2 regions of the Halomonas hibernica genome follow, and region 2 is predicted to be linked to the other one. Evidence: predicted binding sites of a transcription regulator. Region 2 holds the regulator's gene; the other holds the start of a gene.

Region 1 (4,214 bases), on a different contig from region 2:
CGGTGCCCCAGCGCAATGGCTCCTGGGCCAATAAACTCAGGATTAAGCCCAAACTGCGGGCAAGCGGAGTAACAAAGCCCACAGTTGATACAGTTAGCGAACTGCTTGTAACGGGCAAGCTGCCGGGGCGACTGGCGATAGGTTTCTGGCGCCTTCGGGTCAAAGGGCTTTACCGGGTTGTCGTCTATCAGGTAGGGCTTAACGGCGGCCAGGTGATCGAGGAATATCTCCATATCAACCACCAGGTCGCGCTGTATGGGGAAGTGCGCCAACGGTTCAATGCGGATCTCATCGTCGAAGTCGCGCAGGAAGGTCTTACAGCCAAGCTTGGGGACGCCATTCACCATAACGCCACAGGAGCCACAGATCGCCATGCGACACGACCAGCGGTAGCTCAGAGTGCTGTCGAGCTGCTCTTTGATGTGATTCAACGCATCCAACAATGAGGTGCTGTCGTCGACTGGCAGCTCATACTCCTGCCAATAGGGCTCGGTAGAGTTGTCGGGTAAATAGCGTTTGACGCTGATGCGCCGGGTAGATACCTGCTGAGTACTCATGCCTTGCCTCCCTTGGACGCATCCCCATAGGTACGTTCTGCGGGCGCGGAAAAACGCACGTCTACCTCCTGCCATGCCAACCGAGCGTGTGCATCGCCTTGATAAAACACCTGGCTGTGCTTGAGGTAATTAACGTCATCGCGCGTTTGCATACCGTCATCCAAGCGCTGGTGAGCGCCACGGGACTCACGCCGCTCCAGTGCACCAAGGCAAGATGCCTCGGCAATATCCAGCCCGTAGCCAAGCTCAATGCACTCAAGCAACTCTGTGTTGAATATTTTGCTGGTGTCGTTGACACGAATCTTCTGATAGCGCGCCCGCAGTTCACGAATCGTCTCCAACGACTGCCGCATACCCTCTTCGGTACGATAAATACCACAGCCACTCTCCATGGCCTGCACCATGGCATGCTTAAGCGTCACCCAAGTCTCGCCGCTGCCCTCACCATCACAAAGATGCGCTAGTTTTGCCTGCTGATGGGCAGCCTGGGTTTCCAGAAGGTGCATGTCTGCCCACTCGGTTTGCGCCGCGCGCTGGCTTGCCTGCTCCCCCGCTAAACGACCAAACACCAGTAGCTCAGTGAGCGAGTTGGAACCCAAGCGATTAGCACCATGTAGCCCAACAGAGGCGCATTCACCCGCCGCATAAAGCCCGGCAACCGACGTTTCACAGTAGGGATTGGTTTCGATACCGCCCATGGTGTAGTGCACCGCCGGGCGGATAGGGATCGGCTCTTTGACCGGGTCAACGTTAATGTAGGATTTAGCCAGCTCGCAGATAAAGGGCAGGCGCTCAAGAAGGTAGGCTTCGCCCAAGTGGCGCAGGTCAAGATAGACCACATCGCTATCGCCAAAGGTGCCAGTGCGGCCCGCCTGCTGCTCCTGCCAAAAGGCCTGTGAGAGCTTATCGCGAGGGCCCAGCTCCATGTACTTGTTTTCCGGCTTGCCCAGTGGGGTTTCCGGGCCCAGCCCGTAATCCTGAAGGTAGCGGTAGCCATCCTTGTTGAGCAAAATACCGCCTTCGCCACGACACGCTTCGGTAATTAAAATGCCGGAGCCGGGAAGACCCGTGGGGTGATACTGAACAAACTCCATGTCCCTAAGCGCCACACCGTGGCGATAGGCCATCGCCATCCCGTCGCCAGTCACGATCCCTGCGTTGGTATTAAAGCGAAACAGGCGCCCGGCACCTCCTGTTGCCAATATCACGGCTTTGGCGCGCAGCAGAATAAGCTCTCCGGTGGCCACTTGAAGGGCAATGACGCCGATGACAGCCCCTTCGTGCACGGCAAGATCAAGGACAAAATACTCATCGAAGCGCTCAATTTGGGAATATTTGAGCGAGGTTTGAAACAGGGTATGCAGCATGTGAAAGCCGGTTTTATCGGCGGCAAACCAGGTACGTGCGGTTTTCATGCCGCCAAAGCGGCGTACCTGCACATTGCCATCTTCCTTGCGGCTCCAGGGGCAGCCCCAGCGCTCCATCTGCACCAGTTCCTGGTAGGCATGATGCACAAAATAGTCCACCACGCCTTGCTCAACCAGCCAGTCGCCACCCGACACAGTGTCGTCAAAATGCGCCTGATGCGTATCCTCCTCGCTGGTTACCGCCGCCGCACCGCCCTCAGCGGCAACGGTATGCGAGCGCATAGGATAGACCTTGGAAATCAGAGCGATGCTTTGAGAAATGCCCTGTGCCTTAGCGCTTTCTGCCGCGGCGATAGCGGCACGCAAGCCTGCGCCGCCTCCACCCACAATCACGATATCGAAATCTCGATGCTGCATGATGCTCCCTTTCTGTAGCCAGGCCAAAGGCGGTAGTGGCGACACGCTTCGATGCGGTGTCTTTTGGTTGAACTTATCACACTCCAGGTACGTGCTATCCCCGCATGCCAGGCTCTATTGACGCATATCAAGAAATACACCTTTAAGACAGGCGATGCTTTAACAAGAGTAGTTACGTTTAATTTCTCATTTATTAATTTTAATAAAGAATTCCAACTACAATTTTTAACTATTAGTCGCTATCGCCATTCTCTGCAACGTATGTAACCGCAAGCAGATGAAAATCAACCGCGATAGCAGTGAAGAGATTCGGCTGCTTTCGCAGCCCAAAAGAGGGGCAGCTTGATATGAACAGTAGTGTGCAATCGGCATTTGACTGGAAGTTGTTGGCGCCGCTTGTAGTGGCCATTATCGTTGCGTTGATACCCACGCCTGAGGGGGTTTCCCCTCACGCTTGGTACTTCTTCGCTATTTTTCTGGGCTGTGTGGTGGGGCTGATTTTTGAACCCTTGCCAGGCGCGGTCATTGGGTTAATCGGCGTGACTCTGGTGGCGCTGCTCTCCCGCTGGGTGCTGTTTTCACCCGAACAGCTAGCGACCGAAGGCTTTAATGCTGCCAACCAGGCCTTTTCATGGGCAGTTTCGGGCTTCACCAACTCGACTGTATGGCTGATTTTTGGTGCGTTTATGTTCGCGCTGGGGTATGAAAAAACCGGGCTAGGCAGGCGCATATCACTTTGGCTGGTCAAGGCCATGGGCAAGCGCACATTAACGTTGGGCTACGCGGTAATGATCGCCGATGCGGTGCTAGCGCCTTTTACACCTTCCAACACGGCGCGTAGCGGGGGCACCATTTATCCGGTCATTCGCAATCTGCCGCCGCTTTACGACTCCCAGCCCAATGACCCCAGCATGAAGCGCATGGGCAGTTTTCTGATGTGGACAGCGATCACCTCTACCTGTGTGACCAGCTCGCTGTTTCTAACCGCGCTTGCCCCCAACCTGTTGGCCATTGCTCTGACAGAAAGCGCTACCGGTATTCATATTAACTGGGGGCAGTGGTTTATCGCCGTAGCGCCCGCTGGCATTCTGCTGCTGTTGCTGGTCCCTCTGCTCTGTTACTGGCTCTGCGCGCCAGAAGTGAAAGCCGGTGAAGAAGTGTCCAACTGGGCGCGGGATGAGCTGAACAAACTGGGGGCGCTTACTCGCAACGAGATACTGCTGGTCATCATGGTCGTCTCTGCGCTACTGCTGTGGATTTTTGCGGGCGATGTTGTGTCCGCCTCCCTGGTAGGCCTGGTGGTGATTTGCTGCATGTTGCTGACCGGCATCGTGAGCTGGAACGATATCCTCGACAATCGAGCCGCCTGGAATACCTTTGTGTGGTTTGCAACGCTGGTGGCGCTGGCAGGCGGGCTAAGCCAGGTCGGATTCGTCAACTGGTTTGGTGGCGTGGTGGGTGAACAAATCAGCCACTTTAATCCCGTCATGGCGATGGTGGCGCTCACGGTGATCTTCTATCTCCTGCACTACCTGTTTGCCAGCGTCACGGCCCACGTTACCGCCCTGTTGCCGGTGATGCTGGCGGCGGCTTCCGGTATTGCAGGGCTGGATATGCAGATGTTTATCCTCCTGCTGCTCCCCACGCTGGGCTTTATGGGCATTATCACCCCCTACGGCACCGGCCCAAGCCCGGTTTACTATGGCAGCGGCTATCTGCCAAGCGCCCTTTATTGGCGGCTTGGGGCTATTTTTGGTCTGCTGTTCTTAGTGGCCTGGCTGGCTATCGGTTTGCCGTGGCTGCTGTTGATTAACTGACTCCAGGTGAGCGAGCCGTTTAGCCGAGGCGTTGATACCATCGGCTAATCGGTTCG
Region 2 (4,214 bases):
AATTGCCACGAAGAACACCGCCCTGGCCGAGTCGTATCTCTATCGGCTAGATCGTGAGATGGTCCTGACGGCCCGTCATCTGGATACAAAGCGCCCTGTCAATCAGTTGCACTGGGGCGGAGGCACCCCTACGTTTCTTTCACTGGAGCAGATGGGCGACTTGATTGACCGCCTGGACGCACGCTTCGGTCTTTCAAACGCACCAGAGCGTGACTACGCCATTGAGATCGACCCGCGCGAAGCCGATGTTTTAACCCTGCGCCACCTGCAGTCTTTGGGCTTCAACCGCCTGAGCCTTGGCGTACAGGACCTGGACCCACGCGTTCAAAAGGCGATTAACCGTCATCAGCCTCGCGTGCTTACCGAAACACTAATGGATGAAGCACACCGGTTGGGCTTTCTCTCGCTGAATCTGGATTTAATCTACGGTCTGCCCTTTCAAACGGAAAGGAGCTTCGCCAAGACGCTTGAACAGGTGATCGCGTTAAATCCGGCGCGTTTATCCGTGTTTAATTACGCGCATTTGCCTGAACGCTTCAAGCCTCAGCGACGTATCAGCGTGGATGACCTGCCAGGTGCGGATGAAAAGCTTTCGATTCTGCGTACGACCATCGACATGCTGACCGCTGCGGGCTATCAACATATTGGGATGGATCACTTTGCCAAACCCAATGACAGCCTGGCGGTTGCCCAAGCCAACGGCACCCTACAGCGCAATTTTCAGGGCTACTCCAGCCATGCCAGATGCGATCTTATCGGTCTGGGCGTGTCAGCTATTTCCCGAATAGGCGATAGCTATGCGCAAAACCCTACTGACCTGGCTAGCTACGAAGAGAACCTGGATCAAGGTCGACTGGCTACCGTGAAAGGCGTACGATTAAATCAGGATGACCTAATACGAGCCGACGTTATCGAACGTTTAATGTGCGATATGCGCCTGGATTTAGCAGCGGTTAGCCGGCAATGGCAGGTTAACGCCAACGACTACTTTGCCAGTGCGCTGGAAAGCCTACGCACTGCTGAACAGGACGGGCTAATCGTTCGCTTGGATGATACGCTTGAGGCGACGCCAATGGGCCGTTTACTGATTCGCCAACTGGCCATGGCGTTTGATGCTTACCTTCCGGGGCACTCAGGCCAACGCTACTCAAGAATCGTTTAACCGGCGGCATCAACGCCTGCGGTAGATAGCCATTTAGGCAAAAGAGAAACAGGGAGATAGTCATGCTACCCTCGACAAGCCAACGACGCTCGCTTCTTCAAGAAGCACGCTGCCAGACCTGCAGCCTAAGCTCGCTTTGCCTTCCACTAGCGCTTGAGCTTGAAGGCATGGGGCAGTTTGATGCCATCATCAGACGCCGAGCACCGCTGAAAAAGGGCGAAACACTGTTTCGTCAAGGCGACCGTTTTACCAGTGTGTATGCCGTTCGCTCAGGCAGCCTAAAACAGGTAACCAGCGAAGGTAATGGCAACGATCAGCTCACTAACTTCTTTTTGCCCAGCGAGCTTGTCGGATTGGACGGCATTGACGAAGAGCACTACCCAGGCAGCGTGATTGCCCTTGAAACCACCACCATCTGCGAAATTCCCTTTGATCGGCTGGACCTGCTTTCAGAGGAGCTGCCGGAGCTTCGTGGTCAGCTGTACCGCAGTATGAGCAAGGAGCTTCGCGATGACCGGCGCATGATGCGCCTGTTGTCGCGCAAAACCGCCGACCAGCGGCTGGCCAGTTTTCTACTGACGCTTTCAGAGCGTTTTCGGCGTCGGGGTTACTCGCCTTACAGCTTTAGGCTTTCAATGGCGCGTGCGGATATCGGCAATTATCTGGGGCTGGCGGTTGAGACGGTCAGCCGTATCTTGAGCCGTTTTCAGCAGCAAGACGTGGTGGCCGTCTCAGGGCGCGAGGTTAACATCCTCGATATGCAGCGGCTTATAGCGCTTGCTGAAGAGGAAGAGCCGGTGATTAGCTCACGTTAAATGCTTCAATACGCCCCGCCATGAGTGCTTCCTGTTTGGCTTCCAGTCCCGCAAAGTCAAACAGGTCGCGGTCAGCTAGCTGCGAAGGCGCGACGTTAGTGACCGCTTTAAACATGCTTTCCAAACGCCCCGGATACTTTTTGTCCCACTCGGCCAGCATTTCCTTAACGACCTGACGCTGCATGTTCGGCTGCGAACCGCACAGGTTGCAGGGAATAATCGGGAACTCCATCAGGCGCGAAAACTCCGCAATATCCGCCTCTTTACAGTAGGCCAGCGGACGAATCACGACATTCTTGCCGTCATCGGAAAGCAGCTTGGGCGGCATTGCCTTCAGGCTGCCGCCAAAGAACATATTGAGAAACAGCGTTTCCAGAATATCTTCACGATGATGGCCAAGGGCGATCTTGTTGGCGCCGATTTCTTCGGCAAACCCGTAAAGCGACCCGCGCCTTAACCGCGAGCAAAGCGCGCAAGTTGTCTTGCCTTCCGGCGTTTTTTCTTTCACTACCGAGTATGTGTCGCGCTCCAGAATGCGGTACTCCACGCCGAGTTTTTCCAGATACCGGGGCAGTATATGCTCAGGAAAACCAGGCTGCTTTTGGTCCATATTGACCGCCACCAGTGAAAAATTCACCGGCGCATTGCGCTGCAGGTTGCGTAAAATCTCAAGCATGGTGTAGCTGTCTTTACCACCCGACAGGCAGACCATGATCCGATCACCCTCATTGATCATTTGGTAATCGATAATCGCATTACCTACCTCGCGCCGCAGTCGCTTTTGCAACTTGTTGAATTCGCGTTTTTGTTTGGCGTCCTCAAGCGCCGGCTGGCCTTGCAGGTCAGGCGTCGGTGCAACGGTTGCCGCGGCGGGGTCAAAATGATCAAGGTGTTGCATGATATAAGCACTGCCAATGGTAGAAGGAGCAGCCGCTATTCTAACAATACTCCCGCCGTTCACCCAACTGGCAAAATCACGTCGTTACTATGGTCATAACTACGGTCATCACTATGGTTATCAATACGGTTATCAATACGGCCATCGGCACAGGCGCCATTACGCTTGAAGCTAACCCGATTGCGCCATATCACGCTGTAAGCGCATATACAGCAAGGCGCTTGCGGTGGCTTTACCTAACAACCTCTGGGTCGAGATAGCAGGCACTTGCCAGCAGGCCAGCGCCTCGGAAAATGGTTGGGAAGACTCCACTAACGGGTGTAAACGGCGCAATTGGCGTTGATGCAGTTTGGCCACATCGACCTGAACATTAGGCAGCCCAAACCCGAGGTGCGTTCTAAAGGCTCTATTAAGCATGCAAAACTGCTGGTCCAGTTGCCACCCGACCAGCGGCCGGTTGCCAATAAAATCGGTAAACGCATGCAGTGTCTCGGCACAGAGGGGTACCGCCGTGGCGGGATTGTAAAGCCGCTGATGCTGGCGCAGCGCCGTCTGGTCAACCGTTTGTGGGTCGGCAAACGTCGCCACCCACGCCTGGCTTGTGTGCACTTGCTGTTGATTAAGTACCACAGCAGCCACACTTAATACCGACGTTTCACCGGGTATTGATTCGCAAGCCAGCGCCACTAGCTCTTCCCCCATATAGGGCTGGAAAAGCCAGGCGTAAGGCGAATTCGCATAGCGGCGCCGATCTCGCTCACGCTTAAACATTCTGCGCAGCGTTTGCCCCAGCAGTGCCATGCCTTTTTTGCTGCCTTGCATAGCGCTGCTCATGAATACTCTAAATGGTAACGATAGGAGAGGCGCTGTTTAAAGTCTTTAACGATATGTAGCGACTCGCGCAATAAATCGCGCTCAAGTGACGAGAGCTCTTGCACCACCACGTGATTGGAGCGCGCATCGTCCATATCCTGCCCGCTAAGTTGCTGTTTAAGACGCAGCTCGGTCAACAGTGAAAGTGCCTCTCCTAAATCATCAGCTGTGCGCCGTTCAAGGCGGCCATCATCAACCAGTGCCTCCAACCTGCCCAGCGTCGAGGTTACGCTGATGCGCCGCTCAAGCGCCATGGTACGTACACCGTGGACAATCGGAAAAATGCCGCCTTTTTTGATATCGATACCGTGCTGAGGCTTTTTAAGCGAACCAAAAAGCGTCAGCGGTGTTGAAAAACGCAGAGCCGCACGCGCAAAGTAGGAAAGCAGAATTTCATCATGGGCACAGCGCGCAAATAGCGCCTCGCGCACGCTTTCAAGTAAACATGGATTCCCTGCCATTGAAT

The links. Region 2 encodes FNR, which switches genes on or off when oxygen is low (the NO sensors DNR and NnrR bind a similar motif). Its sites were predicted from a motif close to TTGATNTANATCAA; they were not measured.
Region 1: the regulator FNR is predicted to act here: its motif matches at 2,459-2,472, upstream of frdA (fumarate reductase (quinol) flavoprotein subunit).

The regions. Positions count from the first base shown of each region.
Region 1 is NZ_VIFN01000006.1:91,973-96,186, reverse strand. Features, by position in the region: gene FKN99_RS11000 (succinate dehydrogenase/fumarate reductase iron-sulfur subunit) at 1-557, opposite strand, end outside; gene frdA (fumarate reductase (quinol) flavoprotein subunit) at 554-2,341, opposite strand; gene FKN99_RS10990 (anion permease) at 2,689-4,158, shown strand; gene menH (2-succinyl-6-hydroxy-2,4-cyclohexadiene-1-carboxylate synthase) at 4,178-4,214, opposite strand, start outside.
Region 2 is NZ_VIFN01000004.1:141,032-145,245, reverse strand. Features, by position in the region: gene hemN (oxygen-independent coproporphyrinogen III oxidase) at 1-1,162, shown strand, start outside; gene fnr (fumarate/nitrate reduction transcriptional regulator Fnr) at 1,225-1,977, shown strand; gene ttcA (tRNA 2-thiocytidine(32) synthetase TtcA) at 1,964-2,875, opposite strand; gene FKN99_RS08315 (3'-5' exonuclease family protein) at 3,047-3,697, opposite strand; gene FKN99_RS08310 (putative nucleotidyltransferase substrate binding domain-containing protein) at 3,706-4,214, opposite strand, start outside.